Regions from separate parts of the Desulfosalsimonas propionicica genome, predicted to be linked through region 1. Evidence: predicted binding sites of a transcription regulator. Region 1 holds the regulator's gene; each other region holds the start of a gene.
What was found. Region 1 encodes sigma-54, which starts transcription at its own class of promoters, with help from an activator protein. Its sites were predicted from a motif close to TNTGGCACANTTTCTGCTNT; they were not measured.
Positions count from the first base shown of each region.

Region 2: the regulator sigma-54 is predicted to act here: its motif matches at 1,007-1,026, upstream of HNR65_RS02160 (TorF family putative porin).
Region 3: the regulator sigma-54 is predicted to act here: its motif matches at 3,309-3,328, upstream of HNR65_RS16510 (PEP-CTERM sorting domain-containing protein).

Region 1 is NZ_JACDUS010000002.1:15,225-21,672, forward strand. It holds gene rapZ (RNase adapter RapZ) at 1-176, opposite strand, end outside; gene HNR65_RS03545 (PTS sugar transporter subunit IIA) at 176-634, opposite strand; gene hpf (ribosome hibernation-promoting factor, HPF/YfiA family) at 695-1,240, opposite strand; gene rpoN (RNA polymerase factor sigma-54) at 1,259-2,683, opposite strand; gene lptB (LPS export ABC transporter ATP-binding protein) at 2,685-3,410, opposite strand; gene HNR65_RS03565 (LptA/OstA family protein) at 3,407-4,012, opposite strand; gene lptC (LPS export ABC transporter periplasmic protein LptC) at 4,005-4,568, opposite strand; gene HNR65_RS03575 (KdsC family phosphatase) at 4,752-5,276, opposite strand; gene kdsA (3-deoxy-8-phosphooctulonate synthase) at 5,278-6,111, opposite strand; gene HNR65_RS03585 (M23 family metallopeptidase) at 6,337-6,448, shown strand, end outside.
Region 2 is NZ_JACDUS010000001.1:494,904-501,351, forward strand. It holds gene HNR65_RS02155 (radical SAM protein) at 1-574, opposite strand, end outside; gene HNR65_RS02160 (TorF family putative porin) at 1,087-1,818, shown strand; gene HNR65_RS02165 (flavodoxin family protein) at 1,982-2,578, shown strand; gene HNR65_RS02170 (cytidylate kinase-like family protein) at 2,736-3,440, shown strand; gene cobS (adenosylcobinamide-GDP ribazoletransferase) at 3,437-4,201, opposite strand; gene HNR65_RS02180 (secondary thiamine-phosphate synthase enzyme YjbQ) at 4,205-4,633, opposite strand; gene HNR65_RS02185 (ATP-binding protein) at 4,824-5,606, shown strand; gene HNR65_RS02190 (50S ribosomal protein L11 methyltransferase) at 5,590-6,408, shown strand; gene HNR65_RS02195 (MBL fold metallo-hydrolase) at 6,429-6,448, shown strand, end outside.
Region 3 is NZ_JACDUS010000015.1:24,198-30,645, forward strand. It holds gene xrtW (exosortase W) at 1-1,166, opposite strand, end outside; gene HNR65_RS16505 (XrtA system polysaccharide deacetylase) at 1,446-2,279, opposite strand; gene HNR65_RS16510 (PEP-CTERM sorting domain-containing protein) at 2,480-3,208, opposite strand; gene HNR65_RS16515 (PilZ domain-containing protein) at 3,559-4,107, opposite strand; gene HNR65_RS16520 (sigma-54 interaction domain-containing protein) at 4,184-5,698, opposite strand; gene HNR65_RS16525 (TIGR03013 family XrtA/PEP-CTERM system glycosyltransferase) at 5,740-6,448, opposite strand, start outside.

The DNA.
Region 1 (6,448 bases):
AATCCGAGCCCGGCGATCTCGGATTCCGATTGCAGGGGAAGCTCCATGAACTTGGGCAGCAGCTTGACCGGCATGTTGTCAACGCAGTAAAAGCCCGCATCTTCAAGTGCGGCCAGGGCCACGCTTTTGCCCGATCCGGACAAGCCGGTGATAATGACGATTTTATGCCGATGCATCAGAAATCCTCATCCACTTCCGAAAGCACGTCCATGACTTGTTGGGCACTGTTTGCCCGCTTCAGTTTTTCCTTGAAATCCTGATCCCTGAGCAGTTTTGAAATCCGGGCCAGTACCCGCAGGTGCAGACCCGTGGAATTGTCCGCGCTCAGTAGCAGAAAAAAAATATAAGCGGGTTTGCCGTCCAGGGCATCAAAATTGACCCCTTTTCGGCTCAAGCCGAATCCGAGCACCAGGGATTCAATTCCGTTGATTTTGCCGTGGGGAATGGCAATGCCGTCGCCGATGCCAGTGCTGCCCAGCCGCTCGCGTTCGATAAGTACCCGGACGATATTGCGCTGCTCCAGGCCGGTCAGGGCGGCCACCGGCTCTGTAAGCTCGTCGATAACCCCTTTTTTATCCGTTGCCTGCAGGTTGGTCAGGATCGTGTCCGCGGTAATGTAATCAAGTATTTTCATAACATTGCACCCTGTTTGCGCGGTGCCGGCCAATTGCCGTCCGGCACCGGTGCTTCGGTGTTATCCCAGGGGCTGAATCAGTCCGAGATCCCCGTCATTGCGTCGGTAAAGCACATTGATTTGGTTGGTCCGGGCGTTTCTGAATACCAGAAAATTATCGGAAATCAGGTCCATCTGCATTATGGCTTCTTCCACGTCCATGGGTTTGTATTCAAGGTTCTGGACAATGACGCTGGCGCCCGGGGCTTCTTCCGGGGACTCGTCCCCGCTTGGCATTGCCGCCGGCTCCGGGCTTCTGTCCTCGCCCCGGCCGCCCTGGCGATGATTTTTGATTTTGGCTTTTTGTTTTTTGATCTGCTTTTCAAGCTTGTCCAGGGCCAGGTCAATGGAGGAATACATATCATTGGATTTTTCCCGGCAAACAATGTTGAGCCGGTCGCCGGTCACGCGGATTTCTGCGATATGACGGATCTTTTCCACGGAGAGCACCACCTGTGCTTCCGCCGGATTGTCCAGGAGCTTGTCCATGCGGTCGAGTTTGCTGGAAACATAAGATTTCAGGTGATCGGAGGGATCAAGGTTTTTGAATGTCACGGATGTTTGCATGGGTACCTGCCTCCTTGATTAGGGTTGTTTACGCTTGCTTGATGGAAGAACCCCCATTATTTCCCTGTACTTGGCAACGGTCCGACGGGCGATGCGGATGCCGGATGCCGCCTCGAGCATGTCGGCGATTTTTTTATCGCTGTAGGGCTTTTTGGGGTTTTCTCCGGCAATAATCTTTCTCATTTCCTCCTGTACGCTGGCCGAGGCAATGGTGTTGCCGTCAGCCCGGTTAATGGAGCTGTTGAAAAAGAACTTGAGTTCGAAGATGCCATGCGGGGTATGGGCGTATTTGTTGGTGGTCACACGGCTGATGGTGGACTCATGCATGTTGATGTCTTCTGCCACGTCCCGCAGGACCATGGGTTTTAAATGAGCGATGCCCTGGTCGAAAAAATCGCGCTGGAATTTGACGATGCTGACCATGACGTTGTAGATGGTCCGCCGCCGCTGCTGAATGCTTTTGATGAGCCACTCGGCAGACCTGAGCCGGTCGCGCAGATAAGTGCGCGTATCTTTGGCAATGGGTTCTCCTTTGCGCACGGCCTGGCGGTAGTAGGAATTGATGTGCAGCTGGGGGATTTCGTCGTCGTTTAGCATAACGATATAATCGTCGCCTTCCCTGTACACGTAGACGTCCGGGGTGATGTAGATCTGATCCTCGTCGCCGTAGCGGAATCCGGGCCTGGGATCGAGCTGGCGGATGAGCTCGATGGCTGCAGACAGGGTTTCCATGCTGCATTTCAGCTCGCGGGCAATGACCTGATAGCGTTTGTTCTCCAGGTTATTGATGTGATCGCGCAACAGTGCCTCTACAACAGGATCTACAATGCCGAACTGCCGGGCCTGAATCAGCAGGCACTCGCTTAAGTCCCTGGCGCAGATGCCCGGCGGATCAAAGGTCTGCATCACATAAAGCACGTCTTTGACCTGTGAAACATCGGTTTCGGCCATTTGGGCGACATCTTCCAGGGGGACGTCAAGGTAGCCGTATTTGTTCAGGTTGCCGATGATCAGGCTTCCAATGGCTTCCTGCTCGGCCGTGGGCCGGGTCATGAGCAGCTGCCAGCGCAAATGATCGTAAAGGTTTGTCCGGCTGGCGGTAAAGGCCTCGTAATTGGGCGCCTCCTTTTCCTCGGACTCATAGTGAACCCGTCCCGTGGAGCTGTATTCGTCCATGTACTGCTGCCAGTCAAGCCGCTCGTCAAATGATTCCTCCATTGTGATTTCCCTGGCATCCGCGGCTTCAGGCGTTTCCGCCGGGGTTTCCTCGGGCGTTTCCACGGTCTCTGATTCTTCCAGGGTGGGATTGCTTTCCAGTTCCTGCTGAACCATTTCCACGAGTTCCAGGCGTGATAACTGCAGAAGCTTGATGGCCATCTGCAGCTGCGGAGTCATAACAAGATGCTGCTGGAGTTTTAAGTTCTGTTGGAGTTCGATTGCCATATCAGAGTCTGAACTTTTCTCCCAGGTAGATTTCTCGGGCAACAGGGCTTTGGGCGATCTTTTCCGGGCCGCCCGACTCGATTACCTCGCCGTTGTTTAAAATATAGGCCTTGTCACACACGCCCAGGGTTTCCCGAACGTTGTGGTCTGAAATCAGGATTCCGATACCCCGCCGGCTCAGATGTGAAATGATATTTTGAATATCGATCACCGCCAATGGATCAATGCCGGCAAAGGGCTCGTCAAGCAGAATAAAGGCCGGATCCGTGGCCAGTGCCCGGCTGATTTCCAGCCGCCGGCGTTCTCCGCCGGAAAGCACTCCGGCTTTCTGCGCCGATAGCCGTTTGATGCCTAGCTCGTCGAGCAGTTCATCAGCTTTCTGCTCCTGCTCGGCCCTGGATATCGGCAGGGTTTCGAGAATTGCCAGCAGGTTGTCGCGTACGTTGAGCTTTTTGAATACCGACGGTTCCTGGGGCAGATATCCCACCCCTTTGCGGGCCCGGACGTGCATGGGATCCTCGCTGATGTCTGCATCATCGAGAAACACATGGCCGCCGTCAGGGCGGATCAGGCCAACGGTCATATAAAAAGTGGTGGTCTTTCCCGCCCCGTTGGGTCCCAAAAGCCCCACCACCTCGCCTCCGGTCAGGTTCAGGTCGACCTGATCGACCACTTTTCGGCCATGATAGGTCTTTACCAGGCTTTTTAAATTCAGGGTTCGGGTCATGGCTTTCGGGCTTTGCTGGTTTTTGTTTTGTCCTGATTGTCCGCGCCGGATTCGGATTCAAAAACAGCTTCCACCCGTTTGCCCGCATCTGAGCTGACCACGATTTCCCCGGTTTCCCGCTGCAGGGTGACCTTTCTGCCGACAATGGCGTTGCCGTTGTTTTTGATTTCCACGCGTTCGCCTGTCAGGGTCAGCAGGCCGTCATCTGCGGTATATACGGCTTTTTGGCTTGTGGCGGTTTGCTCGTCTGTATAGATAACCACGCTGCCTTCGGCTTCCATGCGCTGGATACTGCTTTCGCTCATGCCGGACTGACCGGGCTGGGCGCCTTCTTCGGCCTTGTAGAAAATTTTAAGCCGGTCGGATTTGATTTCGGTTTTTCCCTGAACCGCGTGGGCTTTGCCGATAAATTCGGCACTGTTTTCATTGCTTTTAATCACCATTTTATCCGAAGTGATGTGAATGCGGCCTTCATCGGGCTGAAACAGCCCGGGCTTTTGTGCCCGGCAGGGCCAGGCTGTCATAAGGGTGATCAGAATCGCCGCAATGGCAAAGATTCCGGCAGGATTCGGGCTGTTTTTGCGCGCTTTGTCTTTATTCAACAGGATCCATCCATGACTTGACGTGACCTTCAAGGGTGACTTGGTCTTTTTGGAGCTCAACTGTTGCCGAGTCACCGGAAATCCGCATATTTTCTCCGTGAATAACCACTTTCTGATCTGTATACAATATATGTAACTCATGCTCATAATGCAAGCTTTCGGTCCTGAGCTCATATCCGGGATAACGGGCCACAACCGATTTTTCCACCGTCATGTCCCGGGTTTTGGTGTCAAGTTTCCCGGTGTCTGCAAAAAGTTTGACCTCGGTACCGTCTGAGTCAAACGCGGTCATTTCAATATCTGTGAGCACAGCTTTGTTTTGATCCGAATAGATTTCCGCAGTGGCGGCATTCAGCACCCATTCGGTTTTTCCGTCCCGTGTGGCTGTATGCTCAAATCCGTTTATGGTCAGGGCCGCTTCCGAGGTGTTTTTCTTTTCGGTCTGTTCCTCGTAGTCGGTCTGCATGCGAAACCGCACAAACACCGTTGCCAGCAGCACGGCGATCACAACGATGGCCAGTAATCCGGCCTGTTTGTATCGGGTCCGGTGTTTCATTAAAAGGTTCAAGGTTGATGGCACCGTAAAAAGTCTGATTTCAGATGGTGCCGTAAAAAGTTCAAGATCAAGGCTTGCGCAATTTCGAAGAATGCAGCGTACTGATCTGTACGTGAAATTCTGAGAAACTGCGCGTAACGCAGATATTGGATTTTTACGGCGCCATCAAGGTTCCTTCGGGATTTACGTCCGGTTTAGCCAGCGGGAAATGATGGATTCCCACAAACCCTGTGCCGAAAGAATGCGTTCGCAAACCTCCCGGACAGCCCCCCGGCCTCCCGGCTGTTTTGTGACCATGTCTGCGTGCTGCCGGACGACTTCATGGGCATCTCCAACGGCCACGGCCAGGCCGACCCGGTCCATGATGGCCAGGTCCACGAGATCGTCTCCCACAAAAGCGGTCTGGGCCGGGCTGCATCCGGCCTGCGCAACAATTGATGTCAGAAGCGCCTGCTTGTCCTTGACGCCTGTATGGCAATAATCAATGTTGAGTTCCGCGGCCCTGCGGTCTACAGCCGCGGATTTGCGTCCGGAGACAAGGCCCACCCGGATGCCGCCCTCCCGGGCCATGCGGATGCCCAGGCCGTCTTTAACATCAAAGGTTTTTGCTTCATCGCCGTCTGTAAAATAGAGAATCCGGCCGCTGGTGAGCACCCCGTCGACATCGAGCAGCAGCACCCGGATTTGCTGGAGTTTTTCTTCAAGCATGTTAGGGGTTTCTCTCCGGTTTGATCAATGCATTGTTGATGGCTTTGAGTTGATTGAGCAGAGGCTCGAGTTCATCCAGGCGAATGGAGTTGGGGCCGTCTGACAATGCCTTGTCCGGTTCCGGATGGACTTCCAGAAACAGGCCGTCTGCCCCGGCGGCAATGGCTGCCTTTGCCAGAATGGGGGCAAACTGGCGCTGGCCTGCGGATGCGCCACCGGCACCGCCGGGCAGCTGAACGCTGTGAGTGGCATCAAAGATCACAGGGCATCCCAGTGACTGCATGATGGGAATGCTTCGAAAATCGGCAACCAGGTTGTTATAACCAAAAGATGCGCCCCTTTCGGTCAGAAGGACCTGCGGGTTTCCGGCAGATCTGGCTTTTTTTGCAACATGATCCATGTCCCAGGGCGCCAGAAATTGTCCCTTTTTAATATTTAAGGGCCTGTTTGTCCGGGCAGCGGCCACGATCAGGTCGGTCTGGCGGCACAAAAAAGCCGGGATCTGCAACACGTCGAGCACTTCGGCAGCAAGCTCGGCCTCAGAGGGGCTGTGAACATCAGACATCACGGCCACATCCAGTTCCAGGCCAATTTCGGAGAGGATTTCCAGGCCCTGCTTGATGCCCGGGCCCCGGAATGAATCAATGGATGTCCGGTTGGCCTTGTCATAGGACGCCTTGAAGATAAACGGTATGTCAAGCCGTTTGGTGATCTCTTTTAAAGAGCGGGCGATCTGCATGACGCCTGTGTAATCTTCGATTACGCAGGGTCCGGCCACCAGAACGAAAGGGCGGCCGCTGCCCGCGGAAAAGTTTTTGATCTGAACTTCTGTCATTGAAAAATTGATCCTTTTGGTTGATTTGCCGGGTCATGGCCTTTGCACGCCAGCCGCTTGTATCATTGGCCGGCTTCGGGCGCCGGCAAAATCCATGCCTCCTGTTACCCCGCGTGCCGGTAAAAGTCAAGATTCGAAAATAAGGCCTTGCCTCCGGGCCGGCGAGCTGTTAAAAATAGCTTTCGTTTACCGGGTATCCAATTAAATTTCAGGGATCAATCATATATGGGTTTTAAAAAACGCAGGGAACGGGGCAAAGGTCTGAAATACAGCCTGGCGGCTGTTTTGATAACAATGGTGGCCGTATCAGCGGTCTGGCTGCTGATGGTGAAATTCG
Region 2 (6,448 bases), on a different contig from region 1:
GGCTGGCAATGTCGGGATCCATGAATTTCAAATCCGGCATGTAGATGTCAATAATCCCTTCGAGCAGGCGTAAGGTTTCCTGGGTTTCATATCCCCCGCAGTTGTAGACCAGGGGAATGTGCAGGCCCTTTTCAACAGCCTTTTCCAGGGCGAACAAAATCTGCGGCACCACATGGGTGGGGGTGACAAAATTGATGTTGTGGCAGCCCAGGGCCTGGAGTTCCATCATCATGTCGGCGGCCTGCTGCGCTGTAACCGGCTCGCCCCGGCACTCATGGCTGATCTCCCAGTTCTGGCAGAAGCAGCAGGTCAGGCTGCAGCCGGTCATAAAGATGGTGCCCGAGCCGTGACGGCCCACCAGTGGGGTTTCCTCGCCAAAGTGGGGGTGGCAGCCCGAAACCATCATCTGTTCAGCGATCCCGCAGATTCCGGCTTCACCGGCTGTCCGGTTGACGCGGCACTGCCTTGGGCAAAGGGTGCAGTCTTTCAGGATTTCGTGTGCCCGGCGGGTTTTTTCGGCCAGTTTGCCGGTTTTGTGGGTTTCCATGTATGCCGGTCGGTATGGGCTGCTCATGGGTCTATCCTGTGTCTGAAGATTATGGATAAGGATAAAGAGGGGGCGGGGCCATGTCAATGACAATTGGCTCCGGCCTGTCAATCCGTTGAGCGGTTTTTCGGGTCTGTTGCTGGTGGATTTTAGTCTTTTTTCAATGTGTTTCGCATGGGGCCGGCCGGGTGTGCTATGCTCCCTGCTGACCGCTTGCGCGCTCAATGCGACTCGCAAAGCACACCCGGCCGGCCCCATGGCCAACCCCGTCAGAATCGGGGGAAATGCCAAAAAGCATATGGGCCAATATTTTATTTATTATACATAAATGTAAAAATTAAAGATCTGAAAGACATAAATGTAAAACAACAGTTTTTGTCTGGTTTTTAAAAAGCATTTGGGTTGAATATAACATCTCGATAAAAAAGAAAAAAATTGAGAATGGGCTTTTTCTTCACAACTGGCACGGTTCTGGCTTTATGGAAAGCAGGTTTGTAGCTTGGTGTTTTTCAATAATCGATTATCAGGAGGGCCAGAAAATGCAGAAAAAGAGGAAGGTGTCGGTTTTAACAGGATTGTTGGTAGTGTTATGTGCTGTGGCGGGGTTGTCGGGCAGGGTCCTTGCCGCTGATGTCACCGCGGGAACGGATTTTGCCTCGGCGTATGTGTGGCGGGGCATAACGTTTAATGACGGGTTCGTGGCCCAGCCATCAGTGGATGTGAGTTCAGGGGGGGTTGGTTTCAATGTATGGGGGAACATGGACATTGACGACTATGATGACACCTTAAACAGCGGGGAGTTTTCTGAAGTGGATCTAACCCTGTCCTACGGGTTCTCTCTGGATCCCGTGGATGTGAGCGTCGGCTACATCGAATACCTGTTTCCCGAGGGCGGATCCGGGACCCGGGAGGTTTATGCGGGCTTGTCTGTTGAGCCGTTTTCCGGGCTTACGGCCGGTGTCACGGGATATTACGACTTTGACGAGGTGGAGGATTATTATGTCAATGTTTCGCTGGGCTATGCATATGAACTGGCAAAAGACCTGACCCTGGGAGCCGGGGCCGCGGTGGGCATCGCCGGGGATGACGCAAGTGCGGGCGAAGATTCGGGCTTTCACGAATACCTGCTTTCGGTTGACTGTGCCTATGCGCTCACCGATGCCCTGGAAGTAACGGCCTATCTGGCCTACACGGATCATTTCGACAAAGACGTGCTTCCGGATCAGGACACGGACTGGTTTGGAGGAATGGGGATTTACTACAGCTTTTAATCAGTTTTTCCAAATTTCCGCCTTTTCCGGGATTTGACAGCAAAGCCCGCTGTGCTGTGCAGCGGGCTTTGCTGCGTGGTGACAATGGACTTGTTTTTTCCGGCCAGGCCTGACAGAATCAAGTTCCAGGGACTCTTCAAATTTTAAAACAAAAGGCAAGCTTATGGGACAAATTGTCGCCATTTACGGCAGCCCACGGCGGGCGGGAAACACCGCAGCACTGCTGGCAGAAGCCGTGGCCGGGGCCAGAAGCCGGGGCGCACGGGTGGAGGAAATCGTTTTGCGGGACTGCAGGATATCGCCCTGCCTGGAGATTTATGGGTGCAAAAAATCGGGTGAATGCGTGATCAAAGATGACTTTCAGGCCGTGCGCGACGCCATGCTGGCAGCAGACGGGCTGATGCTGGCCACGCCCATTTTTTTCTACACGGTCAGCGCCCATGTCAAGGCGCTCATGGACCGATGCCAGTCTTTGTGGGTGAAAAAATACTGGATTGACAAAACCGTCCCCGGCCAGTGGGCAACACAGCGGCAGGGTTTGCTGATTTCCGTGGGTGCCACAAAGGGCAAGCGTTTGTTTGACGGCACCCTGCTGACTGTGAAATATTTTTTTGATGTCCTGGATGCCCGGCTGTGGGATAGCCTTCTCTGCAGGGGCCTTGATTTTGAAGGCGACGTGCAAAAATATCCCCAATACCTTCAGCAGGCCCGGGATGCCGGCTGCCGCCTGGCAGACGCAATCGGCGCAGACAATGCATAAAAGCGCCGCGCCCCTTTGGATTCCGATGCTCCAAACTCCGGCATCTACAAGTAGCCGGATTGACACGGCAGGGTTTTAAAATTATATAAAAACAGGGGATCAAATCATTAGCGCAAGTGTTTGCCCATGTTCTGTAATCCAATGGTAAGGAGGCTGAATGAAAATTCATCGGGGACGTTCTGTGGACAAGATAGTCGAGGAGCAGATTCATCAGTGGCAGGCATCCAGGGGCGCTGCAAAAAAAGAGGAGCCCCTCAAAAGCTCCGTGATTACCATTTCCCGGCAGCCCGGTAGCCGGGGCAACGAGATTGCCGTAAAACTGGCCAGGGCCTTTGAGTATGAGCTGTTTGACCGGGAGATCATTCAGCAGATGGCCCGGGATTCCAATATGAGCGACAAGGTGCTGGAAACCCTGGACGAAAAGGGCCTGAACATGCTCGAGGATGTGATCGCCACAATTGTGGAACAGCGCCATCTGTGGCCGGATCAGTACATGAAGCATCTCATGAAGATCATCGGCACCATTGGCCGGCATGGAAAGGCCGTGATCGTGGGCCGGGGGGCAACCTTTATCATCCCCCGGGAGGAAAATATCCGGCTTCGCTTCATTGCTTCTCTGGAAAACCGGATCCAAAAGGTGGCAGAGGATTTAAATGTGTCATCAGAAGAGGCCCGGCGGCAGATTTATGACGTGGAGGCCCGGCGCCGCTCCTTTACCCGCAGGTATTTTTATACCAATGTGGATGAGCCCACACATTACGATATGATCATCAACACCGATGACATCAGTGATGATCAGGCCGTGTCCATGATCCAGGCCCTGGTGGAAAACGGCTTCAAGCGCGGGCCGGCCCGGGGTTAAAGCCGGATTGCCGCGCAGAGCAGCAAAAGCGCCTCGGTGATTTCACACATGGCTCCGAGCATGTCACCGGTGATCCCGCCAATGCGCCGGCGGTAAAACCGGATAAGCCATGCGCATAGGGCGAAAAACACGATGGTCAGCAGCAGGCCCTGCCAGCCCAGCAGCAGGCTGAGGACCACGCAGACCCCTATTCCCCAGAAATCGGCCGGTGAAAGGGGCCGGCCGAACAGGTCTGCTGCAGTGCCACCGCCGGAGCGGGCATAAGGCAAAAATCGTACCCCCAGCAGCATGGCGGATCTGGAATAGGCGGGCACGAGCATCAGGATCAAAAACCGTTCAAAGCCGGCCGTGCCATTGTCCGGCATCCCGCTAATCCCTCCGTACTTGGCCAGCAGTACACAGATCAGCACTACGGCGCCCATGACCCCGATGCGGCTGTCTTTCATGATCGAAAGCGTGGTTTCCCGGTCCCTGTGGGAGAAAAAACCGTCAGCCGAGTCTGCCAGCCCGTCTAAGTGCAGGGCACCTGTGAGTACCACCAGGACAATAACGTCTGCCGCGCCGGCAGCCGACGGGGAAAAAAGGCGGGAAAAAAGCGCATCCGCCGTTGCCAGGATCAGGCCCAGGATCAGGCCCACGGCCGGGAAAAAAGGGATCATGGCCCTGGGGTGATAGGCATCTGCCGCTCCGGCCGGCAGGATGGTGATAAAGCGCAGGGCCGCGGCCAGGTGGGTCAGGTGGGTTTTTATCGCCGGGTTCATGGATTATTTTTCACCCATGAGGGTGACGGCCACGGTTCGGGTCCGGTCCCGGTTGTCATGGTTGATGGCCACCACCTGCTGCCAGGTGCCGCACTGCATTCTGCCGCTGCGCACGGGCATGGAGAGCGACGGCCCGATGATTGCCGCCTGGACATGGCTGTGGCCGTTTCCGTCGTGCCAGGCCTTTTCATGCTCATATTCCATTTCCCTGGGGGCCATGCGGTCAATGGCCCGGCGCAGATCCTCAATAACCCCGGGTTCGTATTCAATTGTGGTCAACGAGCCGGTAGAGCCGATGATGGTGGCCGAAAGCCGGCCGTTTTGGATCCCCGATTCTTTAACCATGGCTTCGAGCGGCCCGGTGATATCCGCCATGCCCATGTGCGCCCCGAGTTTGACTTCAATGTCTTTGCAATACACAGTTGTGCTCATGATGATGCCATTTTTCTGGTTTTTGTGAATTTTTCCGCATCTGCCGCCTTTTGGGTAGCATATTCCGGATGAAGAATCAAATCCAATGGGCTTGACCGGGAGTGCCGCGGCCAAAAGATACTTGACTGTTTTGGGTATGTGGCCTAATTTGTTTTCAATAATCGAAATTCTGGAGAAAGGATCTTTTTATATGGCTTATTCTATTGCACTGGCCGGCAAGGGCGGAACCGGCAAGACCACAACCGCCGGCCTGCTGATTAAATATTTGTTAAAAACCGATCGCAAACCTGTTCTGGCTGTTGATGCCGATTCCAATGCCAACTTAAACGAGGTGCTCGGCCTGGAGGTCACCGATACCGTGGGACAGGCCAGGGAAGACATGAAAAAGGGCAAGGTGCCCAGCGGGATGACAAAGGACGTGTTCATGTCCATGCGCCTGGAGCAGGCGGTCATGGAATCCGGTGATTGCGACCTGGTGGTCATGGGACAGCCAGAGGGCCAGGGCTGCTATTGCGCGGCCAACACCCTGCTGACCAACTTTCTTGACCGGCTTCAGGACAACTACCCTTATATTGTGATCGACAATGAGGCGGGCTTGGAACATATCAGCCGGATGACAACCCACAATGTGGATGTTCTGTTGATTGTCACCGACGCCTCCCGGCGCGGGCTGCAGGCCGCGCTTCGGATTCATGAACTGGCCCAGAGTTTAAACGTGGGCGTGGGCAAAAGTTACGTGATCATCAACCAGGTCAAGTCCGGGGCGCCGGATCAGGCCATGGAAATGTTAAACCAAGCGGGTATCGAACTGGGCGGCGTTCTGCCCGAGGATGATACGGTCTATGATTATGATTTTCAGGGCCGTCCCATGATCGAGCTGCCTGATGACAATCCGGTGGTCCTGGCTGCATATGAAATGTTTGACAAAATCATGGAAACCGAAACTGCAAAGGCCAGTGGACATACCGTATAAAGATCTGCATATTTATTATCTCCGGGGCCGGGTGGCAAACGCGCCCGATGGACTTGGCCCGGAATTTATCGGCAACTGGCAGGAATCTGATGCGGCCTTTCTTTTTTTCACCCAGCCCGCGGAAAGCCGGGTAAACGCGCTGTTGCGGCGTCAGCCGGAACTCGCGCTCGTGGACACCTTTCACATGTCCTATGCGGACTGGCATGGCGGGGACATCAAACCGTTTGTGACAGACCGATTTTACGTGGCTCCGCCGTGGGCAGCCTCAGGACGGGATGACAACCGACTTCCCATTCTGCTCGATCCCGGGGTGGTATTTGGAGCGGGTACGCATCCCACTACCCAAAGCTGCCTGGAGGCCCTGGAAATCGTCTGGCAGCAGGGAGGTGCCGGTTCGGCCCTGGACCTGGGAACCGGCACGGGTCTGCTGGCTCTGGCCGCGGCCAGACTGGGCTGTCCCCGGGTGCTGGCAGTAGACAACAACGGCCTGGCCGTGCGCACCACCCGGGAAAATATCCGTGCCAACAGCCTGGATGCCCGGGCACTGGCAGTCATCGCAGACGCCCGGGAGCTGATTGCATGCCCGGTGGATCTTGTCATGGCCAATATTCATTTTGATGTAATGCGACACCTGCTGGCAAGTCCTGAATTTTATGAAAAAAAATGGTTCATTCTTTCAGGCCTTTTGCGAAGCCAGGCCCGGCAGGTCGAAGAAATGATTCATTATGGACCGGGCCGCATTGTTCAGCGGTGGATCAACGACGGTGTCTGGTACACGTTTCTCGGAGCTTGTACCGGCTGAGCCTTTTTCAAGGGGTGTTCATGTATATCAAATGCTGGGG
Region 3 (6,448 bases), on a different contig from region 1:
TCATTGTTTTCGTATCGCCTCAGAAGCTCGGCGTCTGCCGGGAAGGGTCTTAGCTGCTGATGAATGCTTTTGATGTCTTTTCCAACAAAGCCTGCAATCTGTTTCGGAAACTGGTCAAGCGGCCGCTGCAGGGCAACCGCCTTGGGGGTGTAGAAATGCACAAACCCGAGCGTCACCGCCAAAATTATCGCGCCGATGACGTAGGAAGAATACAGCCTGGGGCGTGCGGGGCGGTTTTCGCTGGGATTCAGGTCTGCCGGCGGGTCTCCGGGATTGTCATGCCCGTCATTACCTGTTTTCCCGGGGTTGTTTCCGCCGGGTTTTTTATCCAGAAGACTGCTTAGCACAAGGAGCAGCAAAAGCCCCAGAAGGAAAATTATCGCCACCTGGAAACTCTCATAAGGCCCGTGAACGCCCTGTCCCGGAAAAAATCGGGTATACAGGCCTATCAAAACGATACGAAAGCCGTTGGCTGCCAGGCCGATGAAAAAGGCAGAAAACACCAGTATGATTTTCCTGGGCCAGGTCTTTTGGGCCAGGTGGGCAAGCGGCACAGCCAGTGCAAACAGGGCCACGAGATGGCCGATGCCCGCGCATGCGCGCACCACTTCCAGGGTGATATGGGGCAGTTCGATGATCGTGTAGTCATGAAAAACCGGCATGCCGATGAGGCGGAAAAACAGGGCGGCAAACCATGCCGCAAAATTCTGGAAATAGATCGCAAAACCGCCCAGGACCTGCTCCACAAGCCCTGTCAGAAAAACCAGGTAGCCCACGGGCAGAAATAAAATCCTGAAAAAGGAAAAGCCCCCGAAAAGCAGCACTGCGCCCAGAAGGGCGGGCACCATTGAAATCATCTGGACAAGGATGGTGCTGCTGATGACGCCCGCAAAATGCATAAAGCAGCCGGCTGCCAGAAGCAGGCCTCCGTGAAGCAGGGCGGGTTCGGGTCGAATCTGGCGGAGCTCGTGTCTTTTAAGCCAGACCAGGTAAAGGCTCACCCCGAGGATAAGCGGCCCGTGCGAGCCGTCAGGCGTGCTCCAGTCTTTTACCATGTGCGCAATGGCCGAATGGTACAAAAGCGCAAATGCGGCCGCAAATGCAGCGAAAAAAACAGCATGCCGCAAATATACGGGAAAGTATAGGGAAATTCGACTGGCCGTCATGATCTCCGATTCTTTAAAACAAGGCTGGGCGCACTCCGTCCCTTTCGGGGGCAGCGCAGCTTTTTGCCGCCGGTCCCTACAGGGTTTTAACTAGTGCCTGAACGAAAACCGTCTTTTGCGCCAATCTCTGCGTCCGGCTCAAATTTTAATCCTCAAAATACGTCGAGTATTCCTGCGGTTAAAATTTTCACCGTCCTTGACCTTGACGAAAAATCCTGGTTTTCGTTCGGGCACTAACTATTCAGATCAGGCCGAAAATGCCGCTTGCGGCAAAGTCGTTTATGGATTTCCCCTGCTGTTTTTGGAAGGCAGGGGAATGAAATCAAAATCAGAAAGCAGGCGCTCAAAGCGCTCCCTGGTTTTGCCCAGGTTGTTGTAATGCCGGAAACGGGACAGCAGCCGGGCGTTTTTAAACCTGGGTTGGCCCGGGTCAAGCTCCCACGGATGAATATAGAAAACAAACGGCTGGTTTTCCTGCCGGTTGATTCTTTTAAGCGCGGTTTTTGTAAACCAGTAGGGAAACAGCCGGAAATATCCGCCCCCTGAAACCGGAATCCGGCGGCCGAAAATCACCGCAGTGGAAAGGGGGAATTCCTCTATGCCCTTTTGGGGCAGTTCGTATCTGAAGCGTGGGGCATCCGGGATTCCGTACATGTCGTGGACGATAGGGAAAATGCTTGAATCCGCTGTAAAGCCTTCTTCTTTCAAAATGTCTATGGCCCACATGGATTTGGCGGTAATGGAATAACTGGGGGCCCTGTAGGCCGTGATGTTTCTGCCGGAAAGATTTTCCAGCACCTGCCTGGCCCTGCGGGTATCCGCCCTGAAAGCTTCCGGGGCCATCTCGTATACTTTGCGGTGCCAGTAGCTGTGGCACCCTATTTCATGGCCGTGTGCGGCAATGGCCCGGACAATGCCGGGGTGCTTTTCCGCGGTCCAACCCACGATAAAGAAGGTGGCCTTAACGCCGTGTTTGTCCAGGGTCTGCAGAAGCCTTTCCACCGGAGCGGATACGCGCTGCTCCATGGAGTCCCAGTTATCCGGGGAAACAATGTCTGCAAAGGCCGCCACCTGGAAATAGTCTTCAACATCTATGGTAAGGAAATTTTTCATATGACCGTTTCAGGTTAAAGCAACAGTCGTGCCGTTAATGAAGACTTCCGCAGGCCTACATAAGGTATAGATTGACCCGGACAGGTGACATATAACATGTTTATGGGATTTATGCACTCGGTTTTATGGAAAAAAAATCGTTCTGCAGCTTCCTGCAGAACGATTTTTTTGAATTACAATATAACTTGATAACTTGTATATTAGCTTTTGTTGAATTTCCTGCGCCTGGCAAAACCGGCAAGGCCTGCAAGGCCGGCACCAAAAAGAAGCAGGGTAGCGGGTTCGGGCACCCGGGTAAACCCATCAAGCCCAAAACCGTCATTGGTATGGTCATTGGTTGACCATGTTATGGTTGAAATGTTGTCAAGCCCGGCGTCAATCCCAACAAACCACAGAGATGCATTATCCTGGCCCGGACCAATGGTTTTAGTAACACCATCAGCAGATGTGGAGGTAAATGCCCCGACATCGCCAGGATCAGTCATGTAGAAATACAGGGCCCTATAACCACTATCCAAGGCGAGCTTGATTTCTGTGATATCTGCTGAATCAAGATACCCTTCACCACCCGATTCGGGTGTGGTGTTGAAACGGCCGTCTGCGTCATAATTACGGATTTCGAAAAACGGCTCGTTAGAATTTTCCACTTTCACATTGTATGATGTGTTTCCGGTTCCGGGCAGGGTGTTTTCCGTGATGCTAAAAGTACCGATATTGGTACCAAGGCTTTGGTACCAGCCAGGGGTTGCACCCTCAAAGTCTTCTACGACTTTGGAGCTGCCATAATTGCTTAACCAATCAGTGATAGCAGTGTCATCAACACCCACCTGATAGGCGTCAATACTCAATGCCAGCGCACTTTGCGGCAGAGCTAAGAAGAGCAGCAACGAGAAAGATAAAATAATTTTACTGACTTTGATCTGTTTCATAATTCTTCTCCTTTATTTGTCGTTTAATGTCAGGCAAGCACAAGTATCAGTTTTATACCTTTGAAGCAGCCAGCTTCTCCTGACTTTTTTGGATACAGATATTGCAAGGCTTGTGCCATATAGACGGAATTTGTTCATCCCTCACAAATACGGCTTTTAAGAGCCGCTTCCCGGGTGCAGCAGAAGTCGCTAACCGGAATTTTCAGGGATTGTTCCGGGAACCCGGAACAACAAAGTGGCCCGGAAGACCCGCAGATGCACAGAAAGGGCAGAAAAAAACAATTCCGGAAATCCGGAATGAATTATCCGGAATTCCGGAAGAATTTGCAGAAAAAAACAGAAGGGAGGGATTACTTTTCCAGCTCCAGGGCAAGGGCTGCCCCGCTGAAATGGTCCTTAAAGGTCAGTCCGGCCTCAAATCGGCGGGAGTTGTTCGGGTAGGGCCTGTGCCAGCTCAGCTCGGCCACGCCCTGCAGGCCGGGAATGAGAAAATCCTCGCCAAAATCGAAAAGAACAAAGCTGTCCCGGGGGATTGCTTTTTCGGTAATAATGCGCATGCCGCCCCGGCTGTAATCCACGGTGGTGGCTTTTTCCTCAAACGCTCCTGTAACAATGCCAAGATCATCGCAGCTTCGAAGCCGAACTTGCCGGCGGCCGGCAATGCGGGCAAAGCGGCGCCGGCCGGCACCATCGCCAGAGGATGGGTCTGATTCGTTTTCCTGGAAAAAGCAATAGTTTTCATATGTGGTGCATTTTTTGTAGTGCGGGGTCAGGCAGAAAGTCAGCACGTGAGCCCTGGGCGGCAGGTAGATCCCATCCGTATGCAGCCCGCAGGCCTGCATATTGTGCAGGAAATGAGGACAGCCTGCGTGCGGACCGTTTTCGGATGTGTCATCCATTATATTTTCCAATCTCATAAAGGCTCAGATAAGCAGGAGCAAAATTTTAATATTGTTTCCTGCAAATAACAGGCCATTAATCCTTTAGAAGCTGTTTGGGTGTCAGGTTGTAGAGCTTTAATTTATCGTATAGCGTGGTTTTGGAAACACCGAGCTGCCGGGCCACTTCGTCCATTTTCCCGTCGTGCTCCTTAACAGCGCCTGCAATGACTTCAGCCTCAAAGAGCCTGACGCTTTCCTTTAGCGATCTGCTGGTGAAAGGGGTTGACTCCGGAGTACTGCTGCTGCCGCCCGCCTTGCCCGGGCTGCCGTTTAAACCGATGCCCAGGTGCCCGGGGGTGATCATGCCGTTTTTGGACATGAGCACGGCGCGCTGGATGACGTTTTCCAGTTCGCGCACGTTGCCGGGCCAGTCATAGGCAAGAAGCGTCTCAACCACACTGTTTGGCAGGTAGGTGACCTCCTTTTTAAAGCGTTCCCGGTATTTTACCAAAAAGTTGGTGGCCAGCAGTACGATATCCTCCTTGCGCTCCCGCAAAGGGACCTGGCGGAGGTTGATCACGTTTAAACGGTAATAGAGATCTTCCCTGAATCGGCCGGCTTTAACCTCTGCTGCAAGATCGGAGTTGGTGGCGGCAATCACCCGGACCTCCACGGAAATGCTGTGGTTTGATCCCACGCGGATTACTTCGCCGTCCTGAAGCACCCGCAAAAGGGCCGTCTGCATCCTGGGGCTGATGGCGCCGATTTCATCCAGAAATATCGTGCCGCCGTCTGCCTCCTCGAACTTGCCCTTGCGGGCGGCATTCGCCCCGGTAAACGCGCCCTTTTCATAACCGAAAAGGTCGCTTTCCAGAAGGGTCTCTGTGACAGCGGCGCAATTAAACTTCAGATAGGGCTTATCAGCCCTGTCAGAGTGCTTGTACAGCAGGTCGGCCACCAGTTCCTTGCCGGTTCCGGACTCGCCTGTTATCAGAATCGTGGCACTGGATGCCGCCACCTGGTAGATCATCTCCCTTAGCTCGCGTATGGGCTTGCTGTCCCCAAGCATTTGACTGTCAGAGGAGGTGAGTCTTTCGGTTTCTTTTTTCAGGTGATTGAGTTCGTGGGACAGTTGCTCGCGTTCTTTTTCACTTTCACGCAGGATGGCGATTTTTTCTTTCAGGACCTGCTCGATATTTTTGCTGTATTTTTCCAGTTCCAGCTTTTGCTTTTTCTTCTGGGTGATATCGCGCAGGATGAGCAGAAAGAGCCGGTCCTGGCGGTAGCCTTGAAACGGGATATGGACATATTCCACGTAAAAATCATCATTTAGCTTTCTTTCAGAGACCTGACCGTGATTTTTTTCAGTGTCCCTGCAGCCAAGCGGGCATAAATCCAGATCGCAGGGGGTGCCAGAACCGCTTATCACCTGATGGCAGCTGCTGCCGTCTTTTTTGCCAAACCTTTTAATCGCAGCATGATTCATATGCTCTATTATAAAATCATCCTTTATAATAAAAAGCATATCCGGCAACAGGTCAAATAAGGCCCGGTTGTTATGCGCCAGCCGCAATACTTCCTTTTGCGGATCTGAAAGGGCCTTCTGCATGATAACACTCCGTTATTTCAAAAATGATGGACCATCCGCGGCTACCTGGCCCCTTTTTGGAAAAGCACCACTTTAACGGTCTGAAAAATGGTGGCCAGGTCCATACCGATGGAAAGATTCTTTATGTAATAAAGGTCATATTCGAGCTTGCGAAGCGCATCCTCTGCGGATGCGCCGTAGGGATAACAAATCTGGGCCCAGCCGGTGATTCCGGGCTTTACCACCTGCCGGATGGTATAAAACGGTATCTTTTCGGCAAGCTCAGAGACAAAAACCGGCCGCTCAGGGCGCGGTCCCACAAAGCTCATGTCCCCGCGGATGACGTTTATCAGCTGGGGAAGCTCATCTATCCGGGTTTTGCGGATAAACCCGCCCACCCGGGTGACCCTGCTGTCGCCGGCAGAAGCCCAGACCGGCCCGTCTTTTTCCGCATCATTGTACATGGACCGGAACTTGACAATGTTAAACACCCGGCCGTTTTGCCCCACCCTTTCCTGTCGGTAAAAAGCGCCTCCGGGCGATTCAAATTTTACAGCAAGTGCTGTCAAAAGAAAAACCGGGGAAGATACAACCAGCAGACCGGCTGCTGCAAAGATATCCATTAACCGCTTTAGTGTCCGCGTCAGGCGGCCTACATAAAAGCCTTCTGAAAACAGCAGCCAGGATGGATTGACTCTTTCAACCATGATTTTTCCGGTGAGTTTTTCGTAAAACCCCATTGCATCAAGGATCTCAATGCCCATGAATTTA